Regions from separate parts of the Psychrobacter sp. CX14 genome, predicted to be linked through region 2. Evidence: riboswitches for the same ligand, from Rfam matches in the RefSeq annotation. Region 2 holds a riboswitch; the other holds the start of a gene.
What was found. A riboswitch is a leader RNA that binds a small molecule or an ion and turns the genes downstream of it on or off. The one in region 2 is predicted to bind thiamine pyrophosphate.
Positions count from the first base shown of each region.

Region 1 (15,974 bases), 890 kb from region 2:
GTACTCCTGCAAATGCGATAGCAACTCCGAACCACTGCAGCGGATGTGTCTTATCTTTATACAGCAAGGCGGTAATACAAATCACGCCAGTAGGAATAAGTGCGGTAATAATCGAGACATTGACTACTGTTGCACCGAGTGAGAATGCGCTATACAGCACTAAGTTAAATAGAGCGAAACCGCTACCCCCGACCACAAACAACCATAACCAGTGCTTCTTGAGCATCGTCCAGTCTTGACGAATAAAGCGTTTGGCAGCAAAGCTTAGAATCAGTGCTGCCAAAAACCAACGAAAAAAAGTCATCTCATAGGGAGTTAGCCATCCTTTGCCTAATTTTCCTGTGATATTACTGGTCGCCCACAATAGAGGTGCGATAATAAGCATCACATAAGGGGAGGGTAGTCCTTTTTTGAGTGTAGACATAGTGAGGGCCTAGTAGTATTTATAAAAATGATGTACCGGTCCATGACCGTGACCAACATTGAGTGTGTCAGCTTCACTCAGCGCACCGGTTAAATAGTCTTTGGCTTTTCTACACGCCTCATCAAGGGTGTCGCCTTGTCCCCAAAAGGTGGCAATGGCCGAAGATAAAGTACAGCCCGTACCATGACTGTTTTTGGTTGGGATACGTTTGCCTTCAAGCCAATAAAACGAATCATCAATACATAATAAATCCGGTGAGTCGTTGCTCTCTAAATGACCACCCTTTAAGAAAGTTGGCACGCCCAATTGTTGGGCTTGATGAATCATGTCATCACGATTGCTGGCTTCAGCCGTTCCCAATAAATCAGCTGCTTCTGGCAGGTTTGGAGTGATTAGGTTCACTTGCGGAATTAACCTATTGCGTAAGGCAGTGACGGCATCATTGTCTAATAATCTGTCACCGCTTTTGGCGACCATTACTGGATCAAGTACCACTTTACTTGGCTTGTACTTAGCTAAGGCTTCTGCCACGCAGTTGATAACCTCTGCATTACCGAGCATACCTATTTTGACAGCATCGACTTGTACGTCGGTAAACACAGAATCAATCTGAGCACGAATTAAGTCGATTGGCATCATCTCAATCTGTTGCACGCCTTGGGTGTTTTGAGCGACGACGGCAGTTATGACGCTCATGGCATAGCTCCCATTGGCGCTAATAGCCTTAATATCCGCTTGAATACCAGCGCCACCGGTACAATCTGTTCCTGCGATACTTAAGATATTAGTAATCATAAAAACCTCTTTAGAGTGAACGACAGGCTAATAAATCAGCACTTGCTTGCTTTGGGTCAGCAGCGGCGCAAATGGCAGAGACCACCGCAATACCATCACAGCCTGTTTGATAAACGTCTTTTGCATTATTTAACTGAATGCCGCCAATGCCAACCGTTGGTAGTTGGCTGGCTTGCGATAACTGTTTTAAGCCCTCAACGCCAATCGGTGCTGAATGGTCCGGTTTAGTACGGGTAGCAAACACAGGCCCCATACCAAAGTAATCGAGTTGGGCTAAATCCTGATTGTGCGCATTATTTAATTCAGCCATATTATTAATAGACAGTCCTAGCCACGCCTCCGGCCCTAGGATTTGGCGTGCCTCGATTACACTTAAGTCGCCTTGGCCAATATGAGCGCCATCAAGCTTTGCTTTTTTGGCAATCAATACTCGGTCATTAATCACTAACGGCACGCGTCCATTGATGGCTTCTTTTAGCGAACAGGCTTGTCGATACAAGCTATCGTCGCTAGCATGTTTGTCACGCAGTTGTACAAGGGTAACGCCACCGTCAATAGCAGCCATTACGGTTTCAATTAATCCACGCTGTGCCGTTAGTCTACTGTCTGTCACAAGATATAAGGCTAAGGCATCTGCGGACTTATTTTTTTGAGTAATCATATTATTAGTCATAATGGTTTATTAATTATTTTATTATGGATGATAAGAGTAATGAATCTGATAAAGCATCACTATTGAGTTAGTCTCATTATTTAAATATTAATTTTTGCATTTTTACTTACCCTGTCTGCATCTATATTATATAAAGCGTCTAAGAAATGAACATAAAAGCTGCCAGCGCCCTCGGCTTTTTGAGCCGCAATTTCGCCAGCTTGTCCGTAATAACATAGCGCAGAGACGGTCGCTGCAGCGATGGCGTCAGTAGAAACAGGACGCTTAGTATGATTGGCACCGATAAAGGCGCCTATTAAGGATGTCAGGCCGCAGCCGGTAGCGGTAACACGTGCCATTAAAGGATGGCCGTGATGAATTGACCATCCTTGCGAGTCAGTCGCTACCCAATCTACCGCACCGGTGACCACCACAACTTTGGCATATTGTGTTAATACTTTAGCGGCTGCTTTGGCGGCATCTACGCTATCGCCACTGTCTGCGCCTTTGCTTTGACTATTCATACCGGCTAGAGCCAAAATCTCTGAAGCATTACCGCGAATCACGTCTGGCTTGAATTTAATGAGTTCCTGACACGCCTGTTGACGAAATGTAGTAGCACCCACGGCAACAGGGTCTAATACCCAAGGAATATGGTTCTCATGAGCGACCTTGGTTGTTGCAAGCATACTGCTTAAAGAGTCTTGGGTAAGCGTACCGATATTAATAGTCAAAGCACGTGCTAATAGCACAAACTCAGGCGCTTCTTTGATATCGCAGACCATAGCAGGGGATGCACCGGCAGCCAGTAATATATTGGCAGCAGTGTTATTGGCAACAAAGTTAGTGATGTTATGGACTAAGGGGGATAGTTGTTTGAGATTGGTAATACAAGAATGAATCAGTTGAGATTGCATATTCCCTCCATGTGGATAAAGAGGGCGTGAGAAGACAAAGCGTAACGGCGGCTAACGCAAAATAAGGCTAGCACCAATAAAATAAGAGAACCGCGACTACTATACACTCCCTACGCCAGTATAATCTGGATCAGGTTCAAAGGGTACATCTCAGCCAAATGGCGCCCCTGTGACTAACATAATATAAGCATGCTATAGCTTTAACCCATCCATCATAACGAACTTGGTTTTTTTTAACAAGCATCGCTGCTATGTTAACGCCTTGAATTTATACGTTAGAGACGAGGGCTATTAGCTAATACATTTTGAATATTGCAAAGTCTATAAATAAATAGTTTAGATAAATGATAATTAAATAGGCACAAAAAAGACCTGCAATGGGCAGGCCTTCTTTTGTATCTTACTCATATATTTACAGCTTACACTAACTTAGCTATTGACTAAGGCGAGCTTACCTTTTCAATAGCAACGTTTGCAATACCACGTTTCACCAGACCAATCTTTTTGGCAGCGCCATAAGATAAATCTAATACACGGTTACCATGGAAAGGACCACGGTCATTTACTTTAACCACAACGCTTTTACCGTTGTTTTTATTGGTTACTTTTAAATATGTGTTAAACGGTAAAGAGGGGTGTGCTGCTGTCATTGAATGCATGTTGAACGGCTCGCCACTGGCAGTTTTACGGCCATGGAATTTGCCACCGTACCAAGATGCACGGCCACTTTGTTTAAAACGGCTTACTGCATTTGATGCTACTAGAGTTAGATGAGATAACAAATCGTCATCTTGCTTAACAGCGTTTGATGACTTGCCGCTAATTAAGCTGCTATTCTCTGCAAGAGAGGATGGCTCAAATGAAGTCTGAATAAGCGAAGGGGCTTGTTTTTGCTGACGCGATAATTCGTTAAGTACCACATCGATGTCGCTTGAACTGTTAACGCTAATAGTCTGCTTAGAATCAGTAGCATGACCTAATGAGGTAGCTCCAACCATACATGCTAGCGCACATAATGTGGATGAGAATATCTTCATAATTGCCTCGTAAGCATTTATTAATTTAATAATTCAAACTCATAAGACTATGCATTTTTCATATTAAACATAATACTTAAACTGGTTCGAATAGCTATAAAACATCAAGAGTGTAAGATACACACAAAGTGTCACAAGTAAATTTGCGTTTGTTTGTGTTTTGTAACTTAACATTAATCGCTTATGTTTTGCAAGTGACGCTGGAGTTCAGGTTTATAGATAATAAACCATTTGTTAATTAATGTGAACAATTTTTTGAACCTAGCGTCAATGGTTACTTTTATCTTATCACTCAAAAACCATTCGTTAGTTAGGCAACCTGATTAACAGCAGCTACGGATTATTCGTAAATAACTTCAACCACTTCGAACTCGACCACACCACTTGGGGTTTGGATACGCGCTTCATCGCCTTCTTCTTTACCAATTAGGCCGCGAGCGATAGGGGAGTTGATTGAGATCTTGTTGTTTTTAAAATCAGCTTCGTCATCACCGACGATTTTATAGCGCTTTTGCTCTTCGGTATCTAGATTCTCTATGACTACGGTCACACCAAAGACGACGCGGCCTTCTCTTGGTAGCTCAGTAGGATCAATGACTTGAGCACCAGATAACTTGGCTTCTATGTCGCGGATACGGGCTTCACAAAAGCCTTGTTGTTCGCGTGCAGCATGATATTCAGCATTTTCTTTTAAGTCGCCATGTTCGCGCGCTTCTGCGATAGCGGCAGTAATGCGTGGACGATCAACAGACTTAAGCTGTTTAAGTTCGGCCTCTAATGTAGCGTGTCCTTGCGGAGTCATAGGGTAGCGTTGCATATCATTTTCCTCAGATAAACAAATTGATAGATAAAAAACACCACAACACCAGCCTATTGGATGGTGTTGTGTGCAAAATTCATAAGATGTTAATGGGTACTGTCTTAGCTAAAAGGAGTCTTAACTCAAAGCTGTCTCAATCAAAAAACAGAACAGACCCTTATAAAAAATTGCTAACCGACGTGATCGATTAGCAATGAATTCAAATAATAATAACGCTGCAAAATAGGGTTTGTTAAACGCTAATTTTGCTTGTTTAATAGCACAATGTCAATTATTCAGCAGTATCTGCTTGAGCATGTAAGGTTTGTAACTTATACACATCAAATGGTAGATCAATGGCGTATGACTTACATACAGCATCAGCAGCGCCTAGTGTAGTTACGTAGAAAACCTTGCTCTGTAAGGCATTACGGCGAATAGAGAACGAATCTTCTTGTGCTTGTTTGCCCTCAGTTGTATTGATAATAAGGTCTATTTCACCATTTTTCAAGGCATCGACAATGTGTGGGCGGCCTTCGGTTACTTTGTTAATACGTGCGCACTCAATACCTTGCTCGTTTAGATATTTCTCAGTACCTGAAGTGGCAACCAGTTTAAAGCCGTAATCAACCAATTGCTTAGCAATCGGTGGTAAGTTTGGCTTGTCGCTGTCACGCACTGATAAGAATACGGTTTTGATTTCGCCTTCTTCTGGTAGACCTGGTAGACGCTCGTTTGTACCGATAATACCTTTATAGAAGGCCTCACCAAAGGTCTTACCTACGCCCATAACCTCACCAGTAGACTTCATCTCAGGGCTTAAGATAGGGTCAACACCTGGGAACTTAGCAAATGGGAATACCGATTCTTTAACCGCAAAGAAGGCCGGCTTAATTTCTTTGGTAAATTTCTGGTCTTGTAACGATGTGCCTGCCATACAACGTGCGGCAACTTGTGCTAAGGATGTACCGATACATTTAGAGACAAAAGGTACTGTACGCGCTGCACGAGGGTTCACTTCTAGAATATAAACCGTGCCATCTTTTACTGCAAATTGGACGTTCATCAGACCGATCACGCCAAGCTCTTTGGCCATAGAAACAGTTTGAGCGCGCATCTCATCACAAATCTCATCAGACAATGAGTAAGGAGGTAATGAACAAGCTGAGTCACCTGAGTGAACGCCGGCTTGCTCAATGTGCTGCATGATACCGCCGATAACCACTTCATTACCATCGCTCACACAGTCTACGTCTACTTCGATCGCATCGTCTAAGAAGCGGTCTAGTAGGACGGGTGCTTCGTTTGATGCACGTACCGCAGTACGCAAGTAGTGCTTAAGCTCATCTTCGTTATAAACAATTTCCATCGCACGGCCGCCAAGAACGTATGACGGACGAACCACTAATGGATAGCCAACGCTGCTTGCCTTCATCAGGCCATCTTCCATGCTAGTCGCTAGCGCGTTCGGTGGCTGAATCAGGTTTAGCTGTTGAATCATATGCTGGAAACGCTCACGGTCTTCTGCACGGTCGATAGCGTCAGGAGAGGTACCAATGATGTTAACGCCAGCTGCTTCTAAGCTACGGGCTAATTTAAGCGGTGTCTGACCACCAAACTGTACGATAACGCCTTCTGGCTTCTCGATACGTACGATCTCTAGCACATCCTCTAGCGTGATTGACTCAAAGTACAGACGGTCTGAGGTATCATAATCGGTTGATACTGTTTCAGGGTTACAGTTCACCATGATGGTTTCATAACCGTCTTCACGCATAGCAAGGGCGGCATGTACACAGCAGTAATCGAACTCAATACCTTGACCAATACGGTTTGGACCACCGCCGATAACCATGATTTTTTTGTTATCAGTTGGGTTGGCTTCACACTCTTCATCATAGGTTGAGTACATGTATGCTGTAGAGGTTGCAAACTCAGCAGCACAGGTATCCACACGTTTATAAACAGGGTGAACATCTAAGTCCCAACGCTTTTTACGCAGCTGCTTTTGCGATACGCCAAGTAATTTGGCTAGACGTAAATCTGATAGGCCTTTGCGTTTGAATTGACGTAAGTTCTTAGCAGTGATGCCGCCGAAACCTAGTAGTTTTACTTGCTCTTCGGTTTTAACGATGTCTTCAATTTGTACTAAGAACCATGGGTCGATATTGGTAAATTTAAAGACCTCATCAACACTCATACCCAAACGGAAAGCGTCTGCTAAATAGAAGATACGCTCAGGTGTTGGCACAGTCAGGCGGTTTGTGATTTCCGCTTTGATTTTATCTTCGCTGATTTTACCTGCTTTTAATGCGGCGAAATCGATTTGTTCATCAAAGCCATCAGCACCAGTCTCTAAGCCGCGCAGTGCTTTGTGCATAGACTCTTGGAAATTACGGCCGATAGCCATGACTTCACCAACAGATTTCATCTGTGTCGATAAGATGTTTTCTGCTTGGGGGAATTTCTCGAAGTTAAAACGAGGAATCTTAGTCACTACATAATCAATTGATGGCTCAAAGCTTGCTGGTGTTTTACCGCCAGTGATGTCGTTTTGAAGCTCATCAAGCGTATAACCAACCGCTAATTTAGCGGCGATTTTAGCAATCGGGAACCCCGTCGCTTTTGAAGCCAGAGCAGATGAACGTGACACACGTGGGTTCATCTCAATCACAACCATGCGGCCTGTTTTCGGGTTCACACCGAATTGTACGTTTGAACCGCCGGTTTCAACACCAATCTCACGCAGTACCGCTAATGAGGCGTTACGCATGATCTGATATTCTTTATCCGTTAGCGTTTGTGCTGGGGCAACAGTGATTGAGTCACCAGTGTGCACGCCCATCGGGTCAACGTTTTCGATAGCACAGACAATGATACAGTTATCATTTTTGTCACGTACTACCTCCATTTCATATTCTTTCCAGCCAATCAGCGATTCATCAATCAATAACTGGTGAGTAGGGGATAGATCAAAGCCACGCTCACAAATTTCGATAAATTCGTCACGGTTGTAGGCGATACCGCCGCCAGAGCCACCCATGGTATAGGAAGGACGGATAATACAGGGGAAGCCTAAGCTTGCTTGGATCTCAAAAGCCTGCTCCATGGTTTCGGCAATTTCAGCTCGCGGACATTCAAGACCAATACGTTTCATCGCTTGGTCAAATAGGTCGCGGTCTTCTGCCATTTCGATGGCGTCTTTGGTCGCACCGATAAGCTCTACATTGTATTTTTCTAGTACGCCATTTTTGTCTAAATCTAGCGCACAATTAAGCGCTGTCTGACCGCCCATGGTAGGCAAAATGGCGTCTGGACGTTCTTTGTCAATAATTTGCTCGACGGTTTGCCAAGTAATGGGTTCAATATACGTGGCATCTGCCATGACAGGGTCAGTCATGATAGTTGCTGGGTTTGAGTTAACAAGGATAACGCGGTAGCCTTCTTCACGAAGCGCTTTACACGCCTGAGCACCTGAGTAATCAAACTCACATGCTTGGCCGATAACGATAGGGCCGGCGCCGATGATTAGGATGCTTTTTATGTCGGTACGTTTTGGCATAAGTCTCTCTTCTATTTATTTAATTCTGCTTATTTAATTCTGCTGGTATTTATGAGTGCAACTTGAGCTTAAGCAAATAAATATGCTTGATTAACCTTGCTTAGCAGCGGCCATCATGTCTGCAAACTTCTTAAATAAAGGCGCAGCATCATGAGGTCCAGGACTGGCTTCAGGGTGACCTTGGAAGCTAAATACCGGCTTATTGGTCAGCTCAATACCTTGGTTGGTACCATCAAATAATGAGCGATGCGTGGGCTTGATGTTGTCAGGAAGCGTTGATTCATCAACCGCAAAGCCGTGGTTCTGACTGGTAATCATCACTGACTTGGTTTCTAAGTCTTGAACAGGATGGTTGGCACCATGATGACCTGTTTTCATTTTCATGGTCTTTGCACCGCTGGCAAGACCAACCAACTGGTGACCTAAGCAAATACCAAACGTTGGAATATCCGTCTCTTCAATAATATGACGCACTGCATCGATGGCATAATCACAAGCAGCAGGGTCACCAGGGCCATTTGATAAGAAGATACCATCTGGATTCATCGCTAATACGTCAGCAATTGGGGTGGTGGCAGGCACAACTGTCACCTTGCAGCCGATGTCGACCAGCATACGTAAGATATTGGTCTTGGTGCCGAAGTCATACGCCACCACATCATATTTATGTTCGATGTGTTCGCCTAGTTGTTTGTAGTAACCGCCAGTGTCACTTTCGGTTACGCCGTGTACGCCGCGGTCCGCTAATTCCCATGTACCTGCTGTCCACTCAAAGCCTTCTGGATGAGTGCACTCTTTTGCAAGATCCATGCCCTCAAGTCCTTCAAAACCTTTGGCCAACTCTAGCGCTTTTGCGACGTCGTCATCACTTAGGGTATCGCCATTGCTTGCGGTCAGGATACAGCCGTTTTGAGCGCCTTTATCACGCAGGATACGGGTCAACTTACGGGTATCAATTTCAGCAATCGCAACAGTTTCTTGACGAATAAGATAATCGGATAAGCTTTCTGAATTACGGAAGTTTGAGGTGGTCATGGTGGCATCACGAATAATCAAACCTTCTGCCCAAATTTGATGCTTTTGATAAATATCGCCAGATTCGGCATCTTCACTATTGGTACCTGTGTTACCAATATGTGGATAGGTTAGGGTGACAATTTGTTTGGCATAGCTTGGGTCAGTCAGAATTTCTTGATAGCCCGTCATTGAGGTGTTAAATACCACCTCACCGATGCGGTGACCGCTTGCACCAATTGAGATGCCGCGAAAAATGCTGCCGTCAGCCAAGGCCAATACAGCTTCCGCTTGATTTAAATTAGTGTGAGTTGTGTCTTGTTGTACGCCCATATTACCACCCTTGTTATTCGTGTTTATCATGACCTGACATTTGTGAAAATTACGATTGTTTTTCTGCTCAATAAAATTTGATTTAACAAATTTCAGCCACAAAAAAGCGAGTAGACCAATGACAGGAAACAACAAAATCACTAAAGGATAGGTCATTAGTGAGTGTTGCAAACTGTGTCATGTCTACTCGCTTAGGTACAGATTTTGCATATTATACAAAACCTGACTCTAAATGGCTAGGCAATCATTAAAAATATATCCACGCAGGTCGAATATTTTCTTTGTATTGGTAATAGGCTAGATGGGGGTGACTCTAACAAATTCCAATCGCACTGTTTATCTGTCATTAATAATGAGCTAATATTATTAATAAAGTGCTTAGAACTGATAGTGTACGGCTAACTGGTATGACTCAGGTGCGAGATTGGCGCTGATGTGTAGGTTATCATTGTCATAGCTTTTGGTAAAAAACAGACTACTTGCTACGCCAAGAGCAGCGCCGGCCAGCACATCAGAAGTATGATGCTTATCTGCCTCTACCCGGCTATAGCCAACAAAAGTCGCACCAATATAGGCTGGGATACTCACTTCCCAGCCATAGCGTTTATGAATGAAGCTAGCACCCTGAAAGGCGATAGAGGTGTGACCTGATGGAAAAGAGTCATCATCACTGTGATCAGGACGTTCTTTATCAACAAGCTCTTTTAGACCATAGGTCGCCACCGCATTGGTCGCGAAAGATTTATAAAACTGGTTGCGTCCTTCCTCGTCGTTCATATAAAAGGTCGAGCCATAGGCAACAGCAGGGATGGCAACCATCACGATATCGCCAGCCGTTTCGATGTCTGAGCTGCCGGCATGAGCAGGGCAAGTCGCCATCATGGCACCTGATAATAACAGGGCGGAAGAATATGTGTATCGCATCAACTATTTCCTAAAAACTATTTTCTAAAAGAAGGCTCGTTCCAAAAATGAAGGCTCGTCAGCTCAACAAGACTTGAACTTAAAAGGGTTGGCTTAAATTTAGATAGACTTTTAATCATTGGCCTGTTCATGTTTGCGATATTGGATCGAATTAAATAAAGACAATCCAATAAACGCCACCCCAATAAGCCCAGTAACCAGCTCAGGTACATGAAACTTCATGGACAATAGCATAATAATTGCCAATGCCCCAATCGCATAATGGGCGCCATGTTCTAAGTAAACAAATTCATTTAGCGTGCCTTTATCTACTAAGAAAATCGTCATCGAGCGCACAAACATCGCACCAATTGCCAAGCCCAACATAATGATAATCACATCGTTGGTAATCGCAAACGCACCAATCACCCCGTCAAAACTAAATGAGGCATCTAATACTTCAAGATAAATAAAGCCTGCGATACCGCCCTTCAATATAGTTGAGGAGACGCCCGATGTATTGGTAATAATGTTGCCTTTCGCATCCGTTAGCACCTCGCCGTCATCCGTATCGCTGCTACCCTCAAGCATGGTTGAGAGTACATTGACTCCCAAATACACTAAAATACCCCAGATACCGGCCATTAATATAACCGACTGATGAGCGTCATCGACCCAGCTTAAAGAGATCATCAATACCACAATGGCCACAAAGGTACTCATGGCATCCACTTTGCTAAACCGTCGCAGTTTACCCTCAAACCATTTAAACCAAAGGACGTCTTTATCGCCAAATAAGAAGGTTAAGAAGACCAGTAATAAGAACATACCACCAAACGCAGAAATCTCAGCATGATGCGCGTTGAGATGCTGGGCATATTGGGCAGGCTCATTTAAGGCAAGTTGAATGACCTCAAAGAAGCCTAAATTGGCGGTTACTGCCACGATAACAATAGGGAATACCAAACGCATACCGAAGACGGCTACCAGAATGCCAATTGTTAAAAATATCTTTTTCCAGAAGTCATTCCAGCCTTTTAAAATTGAGGCATTGACCACCGCATTATCAAAAGACAACGATATTTCCATAATCGCTAAGATGACCGTAATGGCAAGCGCCTTACCCAAGCCGGGGACGCCACCATGTGAGAAGCCCCACCACGCTGCGACGATTAAACAAAAAATAGTAAAAATAAAATCGAATAAAAAATGACGCATAGGGTATCCAGAAGATTTAGTCATTTTAATTAGAGCAGTTTAGTTATTAATGTTTTAAACATGAATAATATGACTATAAAAATATGACTATAAAAAGGCAATGAAAAAGTGTTTTGATAGATGGAGCAGATAATAGCACGAGTACAACGGACAATAAATTGACTTTATGACAAATGATTGGATAATGCTCATAAAAAGATAGTATACAATATAATAAAATGACCGGATTAGACTTTTAACCGTTAAGACTTAGCTATTAAGACGTAAAGCAATTAAAAGGATTTTCAACATGATATATAAGTATTTGGATAAAGCTCCCCAGTTTGCGACACCCTTTGAAGGTTGGGTTGCCGATAGTGCCCGAGTCATTGGCGATGTGTCACTCGGTCATAAAGCCAGCGTTTGGTTTGGTGCGGTGATTCGAGGTGATAATGCGCGTATTAATATTGGCGACTTTAGCAATGTGCAAGAAAATGTAGTGATTCATACCGATGCGGGTATCGAAGTGAATATCGGCGATTATGTGACCATTGGTCATTTAGCGATGTTGCATGGCTGTAGCGTCGGTGAAAACAGCCTAATCGGTATTGGTTCCGTGGTACTCAATAATGCGAAAATCGGTAAAAACTGTATCATCGGCGCAAAAGCATTGGTCACTGAAGGCAAAGAGATTCCAGATAACTCACTAGTGATGGGGTCACCGGCGAAAGTGGTCAAAACATTAAGCGATGCGCAAGTGGCGATGCTTAAGATGTCCGCCTTACATTACGCTCATAAGTGTCAAGAGTTTAAGACAGGTCTTGAAGAGATGCCACTGCCTGATTAGGGTTATAGTATTAATAGTTATAGAGCTAAAATGTATAAAGCGTAAAATTATTAAGCCAGCAATTAGCTTATAAATATAAAGCTTAGAGTTTGGAGCTTATCGCGCTTTTCGCTACTATCTTGGCTAGCATAAGGCGAGGCGTGTGGCTTTATCCCGTTCCTGCTACCGCGAGAACGGTCTAAAGCTCACGCCTCTGCCTCATGCGTCACCAAGTATATCCGCTGCAATCACGGCTAAACCGCACTACTTTCACACTCAGGTTAAGGGTAAACAGACCCTAATATATTTAATCACTTATAGAACTGTTTTTAAAAAGGTATTTTATGCAATCAAAAGAATTGGCTTTATTTGACTTAGATCATACGTTATTGGATGTCGATAGTGATTATCTTTGGGGAGAATATATTGTTAAAAATGGTTTGGTTGATGAGGCAGAGTATCGCACCGCGAACCAGCGCTTTTATGAAGAGTATATTGAAGGCACCTTAGATGCGACAGAATACAATGAATTCGTGGCGCAGTTTTTAAGTAGCTTACCGATGGACAGACTGTGTGAGCTACGCGAAGACTATATCAAAACTGAGATCGAGCCGCATATGCGCCCCCAAGCTATCAGTACCTTGCGTCATCATTTGGAGGCTGGGCATGATGTGGTTATCATTTCGGCGACGAATGACTTTGTGGTGTGTGCCATTGCTGAACGCTTCGGTATCGAGCAGGCAAATGTATTGGCAACGCCACTTGAGGTCAAAAATAACCGCTATACCGGTAAGCTTACGGACAAGCCAAATTTCAAAGACGGTAAGCTCTATCATCTGAAAAAGTGGCTTGATGGACAGCAAGACCAAGGTATCACTTATGATAAAACGTATGCTTATTCTGATTCAAAAAATGATCTGCCCTTGCTTGAGTGGGCGGATGTCGCTATCGCAGTCACGCCAGACGATGTACTTCATGCCCATGCCTTAGCGCACCGCTGGGCGGTTGAAGACTGGTCGCTTTAAAATCGAAATTAAGAAAATCGAATGTGTTAGCGTCAGTCCTACTTTAATTTAGTACCCTTTCTATTCTTTTATAACCCTTACAACTTTTTAAAACCTTAGGAATATCAATGGAAATCAATCAATATCAAGAACAAATCAAAGACTTAACCGACCGTGCGCAGGATCTGCGGAGGTATCTTTGACTTTGATGGGAAGTCAGAGCGTCTAGAAGAAGTGAACCTTGAAATGGAGAACCCAGAGCTTTGGAATGATCCAGAGCGGGCGACCAAAATCAGTAAAGAAAAAAGCCAGTTAGATAGCGTGATTAATACCATAACAGGGTTAGAAACTACCTTAGAAGACGCGGCCGCGATGCTAGATCTGGCAGTAGAGGCGGATGACGAGAGTCTACTTATTGATGTGCAAAGTGAGTTAAATGCTGCAAAGGCTCAAGTTGAAGATCTAGAATTCAAACGTATGTTTAATGGTGAGATGGATGCCAATAACTGCTTCGTTGATATCCAGTCGGGCAGCGGCGGCACTGAGGCGCAAGATTGGGCAGAAATGCTGCTTAGAATGTATACACGCTGGTGTGAAGCGCATGGCTTTAAGGTCGATATCACCGAAGTCTCTGCTGGCAGTGTGGCGGGCATTAAGTCAGCATCCTTTAAGGTATCGGGCGATTATGCGTTTGGTTGGCTGCGTACCGAGACAGGGGTGCATCGTTTAGTGCGCAAGTCGCCTTTTGATAGCAATAATGGTCGTCATACCTCGTTTGCCGCGGTATTTGTGTCGCCTGAAATTGATGACGATATCGACATTGATATCAACCCTGCAGATCTGCGTATTGATACTTACCGCTCAAGCGGTGCCGGTGGTCAGCATGTCAATACCACCGACTCTGCGGTACGTATTACCCATGAGCCAACCAATATCGTCGTACAGTGTCAGAATGAGCGTAGCCAACATGGCAACAAAGCCACTGCAATGAAGATGCTGCGTGCTAAGCTGTATGAGCTTGAGATGCAAAAGCGAATGGAGAAACAACAAGCAGTTGAGGATAATAAGTCGGATGTCGGTTGGGGCAGTCAGATTCGCTCGTATGTACTCGATGACTCTCGGATTAAAGACTTACGCACAGGTGTTGAGACCTTTAATACCGGCGCAGTATTGGATGGCGATCTGGATCAGTTTATTGAAGCCAGCTTAAAGGCAGGATTATAAGACCAGCGTTATAGGAATAGGGATAAGGTTGTGAGGCAGATCTATTATTAAACAAAAGTTAAACAATTTTGACTTAGTCAAATTAGAATAATCAATGTAATCTAATAGTTATAAACTAAAAGGGATGATTGGGGGTAGGTTGGTCTTTCGTATGTAGCTTGAATCTTTGAGTATAGTATTGCTGGCTATCCCCCAACCTCACCCTGCTTTTTTAATGTCATTGTCTTTATATCAACCTTATTCAATAAAATAACCTATCCTTGTTAGACTCGTTCAAGCTCATTAAATCTATTATTTGTCGCATTTGACTTGATACGTTTGGACTTGGCTTTCTCGTTAGGTTAATGACTAGATTAGGTATTAAAACCATGCGAATGTAAGGAGTAGTCAATGAAAGTGCTGTTTAGTTCCATGTCGCGTTTTGAACCATACGTCTTAGCTCTCTTACGAATTGTCACCGCCTATGCTTTTTTATTGAATGGAACAACGAAGCTGTTTGGTATTCCTGTTAGCGAGCATATGTTTCCAGAGTTATTTTCGTTTAGATGGTTTGGGGGACTGCTTGAGGTAGTACTTGGAGTAATGATACTTATCGGCTTTCAGACCAGACTGGCGGCCTTTTTATGTTCAGGAATGATGGCGGTGGCTTATTTTGGATTCCACGCTGAGCTTAATAACTTTTGGTTGCCTTTAAATAATGAAGGAGAAGGGGCAGTGTTGTACTGTTTTATCTTCTTATATTTATGGGTTCGCGGAAGTGGGGCATGGGCTGTAGACAAAGAAACGTATTTGCCAACCGATCCGAACCATTTATATCATCGTTAAGCAAGTTTAATAGCGATAACGATAGCGAAATACCTATGATTAAAACCGTTTAACACTTATGATGTTAAACGGTTTTCTTTTTTGGAGTGTGGCTTGTTTATCCCGAAATCTTTTGAGCAAAATGACAGTGAAGTTTTAAAGGCGTTTATTGAACAGCATCCGCTAGCAACGATTATTGCGATAACATCAAGTGGTCTTGAGGCCAGTCATGTGCCGATGCAGTGGATTAAAGGTGAGGATGATTCTCAATGTGACTATTTGCTAGGACATATCGCTAAGGTCAATCCACTGAATAATTCTGATTTGTTGTTAACGGAATGGTTGGTTATTTTTCAGGATGCAGGGCATTATATCAGCCCTAATTGGTATCCGAGTAAAGCAGAAACACATAAGCAGGTACCAACTTGGAATTACCGCAGCGTACATATTAGTGGTAAGGCTCAGCTATTAGATGACGCAAAC
Region 1 is NZ_CM183187.1:1,368,734-1,384,707, forward strand. Features, by position in the region: gene AC2SLO_RS05660 (DMT family transporter) at 1-424, opposite strand, end outside; gene thiD (bifunctional hydroxymethylpyrimidine kinase/phosphomethylpyrimidine kinase) at 434-1,219, opposite strand; gene thiE (thiamine phosphate synthase) at 1,230-1,880, opposite strand; gene thiM (hydroxyethylthiazole kinase) at 1,973-2,788, opposite strand; TPP riboswitch at 2,879-2,967, opposite strand; gene AC2SLO_RS05680 (septal ring lytic transglycosylase RlpA family protein) at 3,229-3,825, opposite strand; gene greA (transcription elongation factor GreA) at 4,166-4,642, opposite strand; gene carB (carbamoyl-phosphate synthase large subunit) at 4,917-8,186, opposite strand; gene carA (glutamine-hydrolyzing carbamoyl-phosphate synthase small subunit) at 8,277-9,533, opposite strand; gene AC2SLO_RS05700 (phosphatase PAP2 family protein) at 9,912-10,457, opposite strand; gene AC2SLO_RS05705 (DUF475 domain-containing protein) at 10,569-11,654, opposite strand; gene AC2SLO_RS05710 (gamma carbonic anhydrase family protein) at 11,944-12,480, shown strand; gene AC2SLO_RS05715 (HAD family hydrolase) at 12,804-13,484, shown strand; one part of gene prfB (peptide chain release factor 2) at 13,592-13,663, shown strand; one part of gene prfB (peptide chain release factor 2) at 13,665-14,687, shown strand; gene AC2SLO_RS05725 (DoxX family protein) at 15,078-15,512, shown strand; gene AC2SLO_RS05730 (FMN-binding negative transcriptional regulator) at 15,606-15,974, shown strand, end outside.
Region 1: another riboswitch for thiamine pyrophosphate. It lies ahead of thiM (hydroxyethylthiazole kinase); the one in region 2 lies ahead of thiC (phosphomethylpyrimidine synthase ThiC).

Region 2 (15,974 bases):
ACTGACAATATCGATGCCTGCATTGACTTGTTCTTGCAATGACACACGTAGCGCATCTTGTTTGGCTTCGATAAGCGCGTCACCCTCTAATTTCCAAGGAGACCATAATTTTTCAGGCTCTGCCAGCCACGAAGGTTTTGGTAAGCTGCCTGCGGTTGACGTTGGTAATAATAGTGCCATGTTATTTATCTTCTCTAATCTGGTTTGATGTTTGATATATTTGGGAGCGGTCGGTTTTAATCAGTAAGCAAACGCTTAAGCCACGTTTTTAGTATGTGCATCATTTTAACTAGATGTAGTGCTCGAGTCATCTAAACTTGCTGCCCACTCATTAAGTAATTCTTGATGCGGCTTAATAAATTGCTCTTCAGTAAATCTACCTTGTTTCACTGCTAACTGACTGCGCTCTTCACGGTCATAGACAATTTGAGTCAGTGAGTAATCTTGATACTCTAAGCTTGGCTGATAAACCTGACCGGCTGCTGAATTGGCATTGTAAATCTCCGGACGGTAAATCTTCTGGAAAGTCTCCATCGTACTGATTGCACTGATTAATTCGAGATCAGTATAATCGGCCAACAGGTCACCAGAGAAGTAAAACGCCAGTGGTGCCACGCTGCCTTTAGGCTTAAAGTAACGCACTCTTAAGCCCATTTTATGAAAATACTCATCAGTTAACGAGTATTCATCTTGTCTGTATTCCACGCCCAATACGGGATGTTGATTGGTTGTGCGGTGATAGGTTTTGCTGGTCGACACGCTCAAGCAAATAACAGGCTGCTTATTAAAGTTGGCTCTGTAAGCGTCTGAATTTAATAAGTGCTGGAACAGTTTGCCGTGCAGTGCACCGAAGCTTTCAGGTGGTGGTGTGTTTGGATTCTTATCAAAATGATCGAGCAATACCACGCTAAAGTCGTAATCGCGCACATAAGAGGAGAAACTGTTACCGATAATGCCCTCAATACGCTTGTTCTCTTTATGATCAACGATAGTGGTTTGTAGCATTTCAATCGCTGGAAAAGTCTTACCATCTCCTTCGACGTCTAAATCTGCAGAAATAATATCTACTTCAACTGAGTAGCGGTCTGCATTTGGATTGTCCCAGTTGGCTAACGCGTTAAAGCGGTTGTTGATCATGGTTAGCGTTTTGCGTAGGTTTTCTTGGCGGCTATTGCCACGGGCTAAATTCGCAAAGTTGGTTGTCAGACGCGTGCTGTCTGCCGGTTTGTAGTTTTCATCAAAACGAATTTTCGAGATTGAATAGGTTAACTGCTTGCTCATCGGATTACCCTCTATCTTAATTTTTAAATCGACCAAATGTCTGTATGTGATGAATCATACTCAATATATAACATGAATAAAAACGATATAAATTAAAAATAAGATGAATTTAATTCATGTTTATAGATGCTTTAAATAAAGGAATACTATTTAAAGGTGATTTTAAGGATTAAAAATCAGAGTAATTTAAAGGTTTTTAATAGCTAAGGCTATATTATATAAGGGGTGTATAGGATTGGCTTGATATCAGCGTGATTAGTGAATGTCAATTAGATAGAAGAATAGTTACTCAGGTGTCGTGGATAGAAATTGATTAAAGAATAGACAGATTTTGCTATAAATGAATTCTATTCATCCTACTATTAGAAAGTATCAACTGGTATAACAATAAAGCTAGCCAAACCGGGGAGATATAAGAAGGTGTGAGAGGCATAAAAAAGGAGCGCCTAGAGATAAGCACTCCTTCGTAATGAGATAATAAGATATGGATGACGGTTATTTATTTTTAGCAACGGCTTTAAAATGAGACACTTGGTTGTCATTTGAAATAACTAACACAGGCACATTGCCACTATTTTTGCTCAAAGTATATGTGCCCATCACTGTTTTTACTGTGGCGGCATCGAATTTTGCTTCGGTATCTGGACAAGCCATCATAGTGCTCATGATATTGCCAATGTGTACATCACCATTATTAATACTATAAGGCGCTGAAATATTATTACAGGTGTTTTTAAAGTTAACGAGATTGCCACTGTCAGTTGCCATAAAGTTTAAGGTCAATGGCTTAGACGGATTAATAAACAGCTCATCTACCTTTTGGTTATCAGCATCAACTGCATCAATAAGCTGCCAATTGTAGGCTTGTAACACATCATTAGTAATCGGTTGGGTAGTGATTTTAGAATGAGCATGCGGAGTGGTAGTTTGTACGCCGTTGGTGGTTTGACACCCAGCAGCAAGAGCGCCTATAGTAAGGGTAGTGACCATTATCAGTACATTTAATGCTTTCATAATACTCTCTTTAAAAGTGAAAAAATTAGGGTTATTTGTTATTTTAAGCCCCATTATCACAGAGCCTATTTTTGCATACAAGATATAATAACCATTCGAATACTAAAAGTATTAACTATTAACTGTCTTCATCGTTAACCCGTAATTAAAATTCAACAGAGTACTAATCGAGTAGAATTGAGTCAATAGAGGCGTAATACTCTTGTATTTTTGCTGCTATCTAGGCTTATTTTTCGGGCTCAGTAGCGTATAATACCAACAGAAATTATCCAAGCAGTGACAGTTATATAGTAAGCTTTAGGGTAATGGTTTGCCTCGCTATTAAACATGAACAATGCGGATTTTTTTGCTAAGCTATGTTACCTTTATAACAAAAATTAAGTTACTCCTTTTATCACTCTTTCATTCACTTTTAGCATAGAAATAGGAAAAATCATGAGCTATCAGCAACAGCTAGAACGTATCAAAAATGACACTGGATTTATCGCAGCCCTTGATCAAAGTGGAGGCAGTACACCAAAAGCGCTACGTATGTATGGCGTAGAAGAAAGCGAATACTCAAATGATGATGAGATGTTTGCTAAAGTGCATGAAATGCGCACCCGTATCATGACTTGTGATTGCTTTGACAGTGGTCGTGTATTGGGCGCTATCTTGTTTGAAGACACGATGGACCGCGAAGTGAATGGTAAGCCAACCGCTAACTACTTATGGGAAGATAAAAATATCGTTCCTTTCTTAAAAGTAGATAAAGGTCTGGCAGAAGAGATGGATGGTGTACAAGTGATGAAGCCAATTCCAAATCTGGCGGCATTACTAGAGAAGGCAAAAAACTATCCTATCTTTGGTACCAAAATGCGCTCGGTTATCCATCAAGCGAGCCAACACGGTATCGAAGTTGTGGTACAACAGCAGTTTGACGTGGCGAAGCAGATTTTGTCTGAAGGCTTTATACCAATCGTTGAGCCTGAAGTTAACATCGAAAGCAAAGATAAGCTTGAAAGCGAAGTGTTACTAAAAGAGGAGATTCTACGTAACTTAGACAGCTTAGATGATGACCATCAAGTGATGTTGAAGCTGACACTGCCAGAAGAGCAAGGCTTCTATAAAGAGTTAGTTAACCATCCAAAAGTGCTTAAAGTGGTTGCCTTATCAGGTGGTTATAGTCGTGATGAAGCTTGTGAGCGTTTAAAACAAAACCCAGGTATGATTGCTAGCTTCTCGCGTGCTTTCACTGAAGGTTTATCTAAGTCTCAAACAGACGAAGAATTCTCAGCGACTATTGATGCATCAATCGACAAAATCTATACCGCATCTAAAGTATAGATAGTTCATCTTACAAGCACAGTTTTTAGGTTATTTATTCTTAATGCTGCTGTTTTAAACCTATACAAAAGCAAAGAGCTTGAATCTCTAGAGATTCAAGCTCTTTTATTATTTTAGCACTAAAGATCTAGATCATATACCTTTTTATTAAACCTCTTTATACAACTGGCGTCCTTCGCTGTTATATTTCTCACTCATCTGTTCCATGCCTTTTTGTACTTCCTCAAAGCTGGCTTCACCGACTTGACCAACAAGCTCAGTATCCACTTCTTTGATTAGATGTACATCATCAGACAGCTCGCCACTACTTGGGGTTACCTCGCTACCGGTAGGCAGGCCTGCTGCATATTCGCGCACATTTTGAGTGATCTTCATTGAGCAGAACTTAGGACCACACATTGAGCAGAAGTGAGCTGACTTATGCGCATCTTTCGGCAGCGTCTCATCATGATATTCACGTGCGGTATCTGGATCTAAGGCCAGGTTAAACTGGTCATCCCAGCGGAATTCAAAGCGAGCTTTAGACAGAGCATTGTCTCGAGCTTGAGCGCCAGGGTGACCTTTAGCAAGGTCAGCAGCATGGGCAGCTATCTTATAAGTGATAATGCCATCTTTTACGTCTTTTTTATTCGGTAAGCCCAAATGCTCTTTTGGGGTCACATAACACAGCATTGCCGTACCATACCAGCCAATCATAGCCGCACCGATAGCACTGGTAATATGGTCATAACCAGGAGCGATATCTGTGGTCAATGGGCCTAGGGTATAGAAAGGCGCTTCATGACACATCTCAAGCTGTAGATCCATGTTCTCTTTAATACGGTTCATGGCAACATGACCTGGACCTTCAATCATAACTTGTACATCATGTTCCCAAGCCACTTGAGTCAGCTCGCCTAAAGTACGCAGTTCACCAAATTGAGCTTCATCGTTGGCATCTTGCAAACAGCCCGGACGCAAACCATCGCCTAAACTAAAAGCCACGTCATACTGCTTCATGATTTCGCAGATTTCTTCAAAGTGGGTATATAAAAAGCTTTCTTTATGATGCGCTAAACACCACTGGGCCATGATAGAGCCGCCACGAGAGACGATACCGGTCAGACGTTTAGCAGTTAATGGCACATAGCGCAGTAGTACGCCAGCATGAATAGTAAAGTAGTCCACGCCTTGTTCAGCTTGTTCAATTAAGGTATCGCGGAATATCTCCCAAGTTAAGTCTTCTGCTACGCCATCGACTTTTTCTAGTGCTTGATAGATAGGCACGGTACCGATTGGCACTGGCGAGTTACGGATAATCCATTCACGGGTTTCGTGGATATTCTTACCAGTTGATAAGTCCATGATGGTGTCCGCACCCCAACGGGTAGCCCACGTCATCTTCGACACCTCTTCATCAATGCTTGAGCCCAGTGCTGAATTACCGATATTGGCGTTAATTTTCACTAGGAAATTACGACCGATAATCATTGGCTCAGATTCAGGGTGGTTGATGTTGTTTGGAATAATGGCTCGGCCGGCGGCTACTTCATCACGCACAAATTCAGGGGTGATAATTTTTGGGGTATTGGCACCGAAGCTTTCGCCAGCATGTTGACGCATATCGGTCCGTTCATGCTGCTTTTGAGTCTCACGAATGGCGATATATTCCATTTCAGGAGTAATAATACCTTGGCGTGCATAATGCATTTGGGTAACGTTCTTACCTGCTTTGGCACGACGTGGCTTATCGATATGAGCAAAGCGAATGTTAGCAGTTTTGATGTCACGCGCACGCTCATTACCGTAGTTGCTTGATAGGCCGTCTAGAATTTCAGTATCACCACGTTCTTCAATCCACTTTTCACGCAGCTTTGGCAAGCCTTTAGTCAAATCGATATTAACATTGGGGTCGGTATACACGCCCGAGGTGTCATAGACATAAAAAGGCGGGTTCTTTTCGCCATTTTCGAGACCAAAACCGCCAGTTGGAGTATCGGTTAGAGTAATTTCACGCATCGGCACTTGGATATCAGGACGTGAGCCTTCGATATATACTTTGCGTGAGGCGGGCAGGCTGCGCGTTAAGTCGCGGGCTTCTTCGTCAAAGCGCTCGTCTTTGGCGTTGCGGTGAGCGGGAGTTTTGATACTATTTTCTGCATTACTCATGGGAATTTCCTTATTTTTTGCTAATGGCAATTGCCACGTTGGCTTCTAGAATAAAAGGCTAAAAACCGGAGGTAAAAATAAAGACTCGGTAAGTGCAGATTTTGTCGTTTTGACAGTACCCTATTTGTTTATAAATAAACCCTGTATCAGCAGACGGTAACTTGAGAATATCTCTTTAAATATTATGCGCTTATATATTGATAAATAAGCATGCGAATTTTAAAGGATTAACATAAGCGTGAGTCTGGCTCGTCATGATAATGAGCAGGTCTTTATAAAGGATAGGGGAGTTGCAATGACTTTCCTACGGCGGTATTAACCGCATCAGGTTCAACGGGTGATGTCTCAGCAAACGCTTTGTCCAATAATAGTAACTAAACTATTAGCGAACAGATGGCCTGCACCCCGAGTCTTAATGATTTTGATAATACAGATATCTTATCAAACTTTGAGTCCAATAACAGTCTTCAATTGCATTTAAATCTTATATGCCATTTCCTTTATAACACAAAAAAAGCCAATGGATTAATCCATTGGCTTTTTGCACATAATAATGTCAGTAAGACTTACTGTTTACGGTACTTGCCGTCGCCTCTACTCAGTACTTCGACGTCCACTTTACATAAGTTGCAGTTTAGCGACTGGTTTGCTTTTTTAGATAAATCAATAATACGACCTGGGGTGAATGGACCACGGTCAGTAATTTTAACCACAACCGATTTGTTGTTCTTAAGATTGGTTACTTTTACTTTAGAACCGAAAGGCAGTGATTTATGAGCGGCTGTCATGGCGTACATATTATAAATGGCGCCTGATGCCGTTCTTTTACCATGGAACCCTGGACCATACCACGAGGCGAGGCCAGCGTTGGCAGGTACTGTTAATAACATAGTTAACAGCAGAGCAAATGGCATAAAAAGTTTTTTCATAGGTTGTACCTGTTTTTTCATTAATGGTTGGGACACATTGTTACAATAGAATCTTGGCGTTACCGTTAATCTTAGGCTGTTAGTCCTAAGTATTACTCTATTAAGAGCCCTGACGGGTAGCAAAATTAAATTGTCTGCACCAAAACATTGAATGCGTAGTGTACAGGACTACGGTTTAGTTTACCTTGCTAATAGGTAAAGTCAATGTAAAGAATACTTAATGGTGAGATAGATAGCTCTGTGGGAGTCGTGTTAAAGCATACGCAATGTAAGTTTTTAAAAAGATTGCTTTCTAAAAGTTACTATTTTTTACAATAAATAATTATTTCATCAAACTGTCATATTTAGAGGGCAAAATGTGCTCAATCCGATAGAGGAGCTGATAAAAGGATTCATCATTATGTGGCAACTCTATTTTTACCTACCTATATAAAAATATTTATCAATGACTCTTTAGGAGAGAATATGCGTTATTCACTATTGGCCGTAGCAGTAGCAAGTGTTTTAAGTTTAGCCGCTTGTGACAAGAAAACGGACGACACCGCTACAAATGGTGAGACAGCCACCACTACTGAAGGCACAACCGCTTCTGAATCAACCAATTCAACTGCTGGTAGTGCTGATAGCTACACAGACATTGAAGGCGTTGAAATGAACATCAGTGGTGCCGGTGCATCTTTCCCAGCACCTATCTATCAAAAATGGTCTGCTGACTTCCAAAACGCTACCAAAGGTCAAGTCAACTATAACTCTATCGGTTCTTCAGGTGGCGTTAAGCAGATTAAAGCAAACACAGTTGATTTCGGTGCATCAGATAAGCCGCTTAAGCCAGAAGAGCTAGCAGAAGCCGGTCTTATCCAGTTCCCAACCGTTATCGGCGGCGTTGTACCTATCGTTAATATCGAAGGTATTGAGCCTGGTGAATTGGTATTAAGCGGCGAAGTATTGGCTGATATCTACCTAGGTAAAATCACTAAGTGGAACGATCCAGCAATCACTGCATTAAACGAAGGCGTTGAGCTTCCTGATGCCAACATCACTACGGTTCACCGTTCTGACGGTTCTGGTACTACGTTCAACTTCACTTATTATCTAAATGAAGTATCAAGCGACTGGGCTAACATCGGCGTTGATAAAAGCGTTGAATGGCCAACTGACCAAACCGGTACTGGCGTTGGTGGTAAAGGTAACGAAGGCGTTGCTGGTATGGTAACTCAAGCACCTAACTCAATCGGTTATGTTGAGTATGCTTACGCTAAGCAGAACAACATGTCTCATACCGCTATGATTAACGCTGCGGGTAACAAAGTTGAGCCATCTGCTGAATCATTCGCCGCCTCTGGTAACGTTGATTGGTCAAAAGCGGAAGGCTTCTACAAAGTTATCGCAAACTCAGATACTGCCGATGCATGGCCTATCGCTGCAGCAACCTTCATCTTAGTACACAAACAGCCTAAGAACCCTGAAAAAGTTGCTGGTGTATTGAACTTCTTTAACTGGGCATATAACGAAGGTGATCAAGCGGCATTAGACCTTGATTATGTTCCATTCCCAGACGAAGCTGTCGCTCTATTCAAAGAAGAGTGGAAGCAAGTAGTTGGTGCTGACGGTCAGCCAGTATATACCCCTAAATAATATTCGTTAACTTGTCACTGTTAATGAATGTTAAACAATTGGCAAGTAAATGACAATTCATTTACTTGCCTTTTACTAATTATATTTCGATTTATAAATTTTAAGAAAGTTAAATTTCTACTCATGTTGGGGTAACCATGTCTGACTTACAGGCTCAGCTAGCAAAGCAGCGAAGAAACGACGTCATTTTTGTCAATATGACCAAGTTCTTTGCGTTATTAGTATTGGTTTCTTTAGGCGGAATCATGCTGTCGCTAATTATCGGAGCATGGCCAAGCATTAAAGAATTTGGTTTTGGTTTTTATACCAGTTCAAATTGGAGTACCGTTAATGATGAGTACGGTGCTTTAGCCCCGATTTACGGCACCATTGTGACGTCTATTATCGCTATTCTGATTGCCGTTCCGGTTAGCTTTGGTATTGCAATCTTCTTAACAGAGCTTTGCCCTAAGACGTTACGGCGTCCATTGGGTATGGCCATTGAATTATTAGCGGGTATTCCGTCTATTATTTATGGTATGTGGGGCTTTTTCATATTAGCGCCTTTATTTGCCAAATATGTTCAACCTTTCATTATTGATAACTTTGGTCCGATACCGGTTATTGGTAGCTTTTTTGGCGGACCGCCGCTGGGGATCGGTGTTTTCACTGCCTCGTTAATCTTAGCCATTATGATCATTCCTTTTATTGCTGCCACCATGCGAGATGTGTTCTCGGTGGTTCCAGAGTTATTAAAAGAATCGGCTTATGGCGCAGGGGCGACTACTTGGGAAGTCATGTATAAGATTATCCTACCTTATACCAAAGCGGGTGTTGTTGGTGGTGTGATTCTTGGTCTTGGCCGTGCACTGGGTGAAACCATGGCGGTAACTTTCTTAGTCGGTAACACTTATAACATTAATTCAAATTTATTCGGCTCAGGTGTGACTATTACCTCGTCAATTGCCAATGAATTTGCGGAAGCCTCTAGTGAAATGCACGTCGCCACCTTATTACATCTAGGCTTAATTCTATTTGTTATAACTTTTGTTGTTTTATCCATATCTAAAATCATGTTGTCACGTATTGATAAGAGAGCTGGTAACTAATTTTAGGCAGCTATTTTTAGACGACTTAATCATAGATATGTAAGGTATTTGGCAGGAAAAATATTATGACAATGAATTCAAGTGTAACATCAGCCTCTAGTAGCCCAAGCAGTTTTGAGCAGCGCATGAATAAGTCACTGTACTCAAAGCGTAAGTTCTATAACGTACTGGGTCTTATCTTTGCCGTATTGGCTATGAGTTTTGGTTTATTTTGGCTGGGCTGGATCTTATTTGATCTACTGCGTAAAGGGATGGAGGCGATGCTTACCATGCCTATCTTTACCGTCGATACGCCGCCGCCTAATACCATGGGTGGTTTGCGAAATGCGATTGTGGGTTCGATCATGATTGCAGGTAGCGGTCTGTTGATAGGCGCACCTATCGGACTCATGGCTGGCGTTTATTTAGCAGAGTTCTCTCAAGGCTCATGGCTTGGTAAAGCAACACGTTTCTTAAATGACATTTTGTTATCAGCGCCCTCTATTGTTATTGGTCTATTTGTGTTTACATTAATGGTAAACAACCGCAGCTTCTCAGGTTGGGCAGGCGCTATTGCACTGGCACTGATTATTATCCCAGTTGTGGTACGTAGCACCGAAACCATGTTGAACTTAGTACCTAACCAATTGCGCGAAGCCTCTTATGCGCTAGGCGCACCGAAGTGGAAAGTAGTGACTTCAGTAACAATGAGTGCCGCAAAATCAGGTTTGATTACCGGTGTTCTTTTAGGCTTTGCCCGTATTACCGGTGAGACCGCACCATTACTATTTACGGCACTAAATAACCGATTCTTTAGTTGGGACATGGGCAGTGCTATGGCCAACTTACCAATGACCATTTACCAATTTGCTGCAGCACCAGATGACACACAGAATATGATTGCATGGGGTGGTGCTTTGTTAGTTACCTTCTCTGTATTAGGCCTTAACATCCTTGCTCGTATTGTTGGCCGCGAGAAAAATTAAGCTGATTAAACAAACAAGCACACACAACCGTTACTCATTTTTAAGTGATATATAAGGTATGATTATGTCAGACACATTAGAGAAAAAAGCAGTCGTTAACACCACAAACAACAGTGGTGAAAGTATGTTAGAGCAGCCAATTCAGACGGGTAATCAACAAGAGCAGCCAGATACGGCCTCTTTTACCAAACAAACCGTTGCTGATTTGCCAGACAATATGCCAAATCCAAAAATGAAAATCCGTGATTTGGACTTTTATTACGGCGATTTTAAAGCCCTAAAGCAAATCAACATCGACATTCCTGAAAAGAATGTAACGGCATTTATCGGCCCATCTGGCTGTGGTAAATCTACGCTGCTACGTACCTTTAACCGAATGTATGATTTGTACCCAGGCATGCGTGCTGACGGTAAAATCATTCTTGACGGCAAAAATATCTTAGATAAAGATGTTGATGTGAACTTACTACGTGCCCGCGTCGGTATGGTATTCCAGAAGCCAACGCCATTCCCAATGTCTATTTATGACAACGTGGCATTTGGTGTGCGCTTGTATGAAAAGCTGAGCAAGGCCGATCTTGATGAGCGCGTTGAGTGGGCGCTTAAAAAGTCAGCATTATGGCCAGAAGTAAAAGATAAGCTAAAAGCATCTGGTCTGTCTTTATCAGGTGGTCAGCAGCAGCGCCTATGTATCGCTCGCGGTGTAGCAACTAAGCCTGAAGTATTGTTATTAGATGAGCCAACGTCAGCACTTGACCCAATTTCAACCGGTGCGATTGAAGATCTTATCGAAGACTTAAAACACGACTATACCATTGCTATCGTAACCCATAACATGCAACAAGCGGCTCGTGTTTCTGACTATACCTGTTATATGTACCTAGGTGATATGGTTGAGATGGGTGAGACCAATCAAGTCTTCACTAACCCAGCACAAAAAGCGACTGAAGACTATATTACAGGTCGTTATGGCTAACGCTAAACGATTCTTTATAAAAATAAGCATTGTTAGTTGATGCTTATCTAATATAAAGTGTAAGCGTTACGCTAAGTTATACCGACTCAATTTTAGATAGCCAAGCCAAATAGCGACAAATCCTGAGCACAACTTAGAGGTATTGTCTGTTATTTGGCTTGTTTGTTCATGGACATGTTGTGTACGGAAACATTTCACAAAAAGAATAGGATATCCTTATGCCCACATCTGAAAAACATCTGTCTAAAAGCTTTGATCAAGATTTAAGACAAAGTGTTGAGCTATTTATGGAGATGGGACGGTTAGTAGCAGAACAAGTGACCTTAGCCACGCATTCACTCGTTGATGGTAATTCTGAAACCGCCATAAAAGTTATCGATGATGATACTAACGTCAACCAGATGGAGATTAAGGTCGATGAGCAGATTATTTTGCTGGTCGCCAAGCGTCAATTAGCAGCCAATGACCTACGTCTCGTCATGGCATTAAGTAAAGGCGTGGTTGACTTAGAACGAGTGGGTGATGAAGCCAGTAAAATTGCCCGTATGGCTGTTCAGCTAGCAAAAGAGGGCGAGTCACCAAGAGGGTATTCCGAAGTTCAGCATTTATCTAATCAAGTTCGACTAATGCTACTCGATTCACTTGATGCCTTTGTCCGTATGGATCCTGAGCAAGCCCTTACCGTATTACAAAGTGATGATGTGGTGAATGCTGAATATCAAACAGCGACGCGATCTTTAATGACTTATATTATGGAAGACAGCCGTCATGTGTCTAAAGTCATTAATATTTTGTGGGTACTGCGTGCGTTAGAGCGTGTCGGTGATCATGCGCGTAATATTGCTGAATTAGTTATTTATTGCACCAGTGGTAAAGATGTGCGACATACTGACTTTGTGACCGTAGAACAAGCGGTTCAAGAGGCGTCTAATCATATAGCTGCACGTAACCATAACGGTAACGGTAATTTGTAACGGAGCCGTTAATTACTGACCTAAAAAAGGAGCAGCCCTAGGGTTGCTCCTTTTTTATTGCTTCAAACTTTTACATATTCACTCAGGTGGTTTAGTGAAGCGTTTTACTTGCTGTCAGTTTCAGGCGTATATCCTGAAGGACGCTCGTAGTCTTCATTATCGAAGAATTTCTCACGTTGCTCATTAATGAACTTTTTGGCATCAGGATTAATCATGCTTAAATGGTTTTCATTAATCAGCATGGTCTGTAATTCTAGCCACTCATCCCATGCTTTTTTAGATACGCTATTTTGAAGCTCCTCACCTTTTTTGTTAGGAAAAGGTGGCTTTGGCATTTTTGGTAAATCTTGTTTATATTTGCGGCAAAATACGGTATTCGCTTTTGGATCAAAAGTAGTTGTCATTATTTTATCCTATTAATATCAGTGGTTTATTGAGTGTCGATATTGTATTTAGCCAAGCGTTCACGACCACGAGCCACCGCTTTAATAACTTGGTTCGGCGCAGTACCGCCTAAATGGTCACGGGCAGCAAGCGAGCCTTCTAAGGTGAGATAGTCAAATACATCTTCACCAATAGCATCACTAAACTGCTGCAATTGTCCAAGCTCAAGCTCGCTTAAATCGACGCCTTCTTCAATGGCTAAGGCAACGGCATTGCCGACGACTTCATGCGCATCACGGAATGCTACGCCGCGGCGTACTAAGTAATCTGCCAAGTCAGTTGCAGTGGCGTAGCCTTTCATCGTTGCAGCACGCATATTTTCTTTGTTAGGTACTATATTAGGCAGCATATCCACAAATGCAAGTAACGAGCCGGTTAGAGTATCGACGCAGTCGAATAAAGGCTCTTTGTCTTCTTGGTTGTCTTTGTTGTACGCCAATGGCTGGTTTTTCATCAAGGTTAATAAGGTAGTCAGCTGACCGAATACACGTGCTGCTTTACCACGTACCAATTCTGGTACATCTGGGTTTTTCTTCTGCGGCATAATTGATGAGCCGGTACAGAAGCGGTCAGGAATTTGCACAAAACCAAACTGTGCAGACATCCATAAGATAATCTCTTCACTCATACGTGATAAATGCATCATTAAGATAGACGCCGCTGCGGTAAACTCAATCGCAAAGTCTCTATCAGAAACAGCATCCAATGAGTTTTCACAAATACCTTCAAAACCTAATAGCTCAGCAGTAATTGTGCGGTCGATAGGGAAGGTGGTACCGGCAAGTGCGGCACTGCCCAATGGCATTTGATTAATACGGCGACGCGCATCAATTAGACGATCAGTATCACGGTTTAACATCTCAAACCAAGCCATCACGTGATGGCCAAAGCTCACAGGCTGTGCGGTTTGTAGATGGGTAAAGCCTGGCATGATGGTATTAGTGTGTTTCTCTGCCAGACCCAATAGACCAGCTTGCAATTTCACCAATAGCACAACAATGTTGTCTACTTCTTCACGTAGCCAAAGACGAATGTCAGTGGCAACCTGATCGTTACGGCTACGACCAGTGTGCAGTTTTTTACCAACTGTGCCAATGATATCTGTCAAACGCGATTCGACATTCATATGTACATCTTCAAGCGCGATAGACCAGTTAAACTCACCAGCATCAATCTCTTGCTGAACTTGATGTAGCCCCTTAATAATGGTGTCTACTTCTTCTTGAGTTAAGATGTCACACTTGCCAAGCATGGTGGCATGGGCGATAGAGCCTTGAATGTCATGTCTGGCAAAACGTTGGTCAAAGCCAACCGATGCGGTAAATGCGGCAACAAAACTGTCAGTGGCCTCGCTAAAGCGGCCGCCCCACATTTGTTGGCCTTGTCCTTTACCGGCTGTGTTAGAATCAGGGGGAGAGGCGTTAGCAGCAGTTGACGTTTGAGTCGATGATGTAAGGGTATTATTTGGTGAGTCGTTGGTGGCAGTCATATCAGTCTAAATCCAGTAAAAAGCACAGAGTCCCCAGTATAGCAAAGGACGAGTCGACCTTGCTAGCTGAGCGCTTGGAGTTTTTTGTACCCGTGTTTTCTCGCTCATTTTCATTATTAGAGGGACTTGCCTATATTGCGGTCTGGGCATTATTCATTACCGGACTTCAGTTAGAGGGGTTTAATGGTTGGCAAGACGCTGTCAACTATTATGTGCTCAGCTTTATTGTCCTATTTATTACTATTTTTACCACTGTCTTTTTAATAGAAATACAGCGCCCATCTCTCAAAGATGCTCGGGTGATAACGGTATGTACTAAAATGCTGCTGACGGGGGTGTTAGTCGCTATATTTGCAGCCTTTAGTGTCTTATATCTGGTTGGTTATTTTGGTATTACTGATATAACTCTTGAACGTATTGTCAGGGTGACGGCGCTGCATGCGGTGAATACTGGCGGATTTATGTTGGTGATGATGATTTACTATCTACGTCGTCACCGTGATTTAATAAACCTGCAGAAGTCCTTTGAATATAGATTGGCCACCCAAAACGAATATATTAAGGCGCGATTAGAGCCACACTTCTTATTTAATACTATTAATACCCTTATTTCACTCATCGAGGTAGATGACAAAAAGCAAGATGCCACGGATATGCTGCAGCATTTGTCCTATTTATTTCGGATGAGCTTTAACGAACCTGATGAGGTGAATTTTGAAGATGAGATTGAACTATGCGAGCATTACCTTGCTATTGAGCATTACCGCTTGCAGGATAGACTGGTAGTCACTTGGAATCTGCCTGATGCTGATTTGATTTATGATATGAGTATCCCCTCTTTTAGTATTCAGCAGGTATTAGAAAAAACGATATTATATGTTGCAGGACTAAGCACAGACGTGGTATTTATAACCATAACTGTACAATGGCAGAATAATAAAGTCTATGTTATCGTGACCTCGAATATCCCAGAGGGTAATGATATCAATAAATACGACTTAAACCGATATCTTGATTTTAGTGTGCAGGAGAATTACCTGCGTAAGAATTTTGGTGACAGTGCAAAAATAATCATGTCAGCAGAGAATCAACAGATTGTTACTCGAATCGATTATCCTTTACATGATGCTCAGTTTTAAAATCAGTTAGGGTAGAAAGTAAGTAGAATAATGTGAGAGTGATGGATAATTATTAGAGTCATTGAAGAGATAGCGGCAACAAGGAAGAGAGTCACACGCTTTAAACAGTCTTAGGATAAGTGAATGAAAATAGTCGTTTGTGATGACGAGAATTTAGCCAGAGCACTTTTGGTACGGATTATCGAGCAGTCAGGGCATACTGTGGTGGCACAAGCAAAGTCAGGGCGCGAAGCTTTAAAGACGGTTGCAGAATATCACCCCGATGTTTTGTTACTCGACATACGTATGCCTGAGATGGACGGTATTGAGTGCGCTACTGAGCTAAATAAAATGGCGCACCCACCAGCGATTATTTTTGTGACTGCTTTTGATGAGTACGCCATTACTGCGTTTCAGACCAATGCAATTGCGTATTTGCTCAAACCGGCTAAAAAACAAGATTTGCTTAATGCATTGGATAAAGCCAGTCATTTGAATGCGGCTCAAATGAATGAGCTTGCCAAGTTAAATAATAATATTGAAGAGACGACAGAGCGCAATTCTATTTCTGCACGTACTCATAAAGG
Region 2 is NZ_CM183187.1:480,727-496,700, forward strand. Features, by position in the region: gene AC2SLO_RS02070 (methionine synthase) at 1-180, opposite strand, end outside; gene AC2SLO_RS02075 (DUF1852 domain-containing protein) at 286-1,281, opposite strand; gene AC2SLO_RS02080 (META domain-containing protein) at 1,777-2,295, opposite strand; gene AC2SLO_RS02085 (fructose bisphosphate aldolase) at 2,731-3,621, shown strand; gene thiC (phosphomethylpyrimidine synthase ThiC) at 3,769-5,769, opposite strand; TPP riboswitch at 6,054-6,187, opposite strand; gene AC2SLO_RS02095 (septal ring lytic transglycosylase RlpA family protein) at 6,336-6,698, opposite strand; gene pstS (phosphate ABC transporter substrate-binding protein PstS) at 7,164-8,333, shown strand; gene pstC (phosphate ABC transporter permease subunit PstC) at 8,471-9,421, shown strand; gene pstA (phosphate ABC transporter permease PstA) at 9,493-10,386, shown strand; gene pstB (phosphate ABC transporter ATP-binding protein PstB) at 10,451-11,362, shown strand; gene phoU (phosphate signaling complex protein PhoU) at 11,581-12,336, shown strand; gene AC2SLO_RS02125 (oxidative damage protection protein) at 12,441-12,740, opposite strand; gene argH (argininosuccinate lyase) at 12,767-14,152, opposite strand; gene AC2SLO_RS02135 (sensor histidine kinase) at 14,248-15,408, shown strand; gene AC2SLO_RS02140 (LytR/AlgR family response regulator transcription factor) at 15,532-15,974, shown strand, end outside.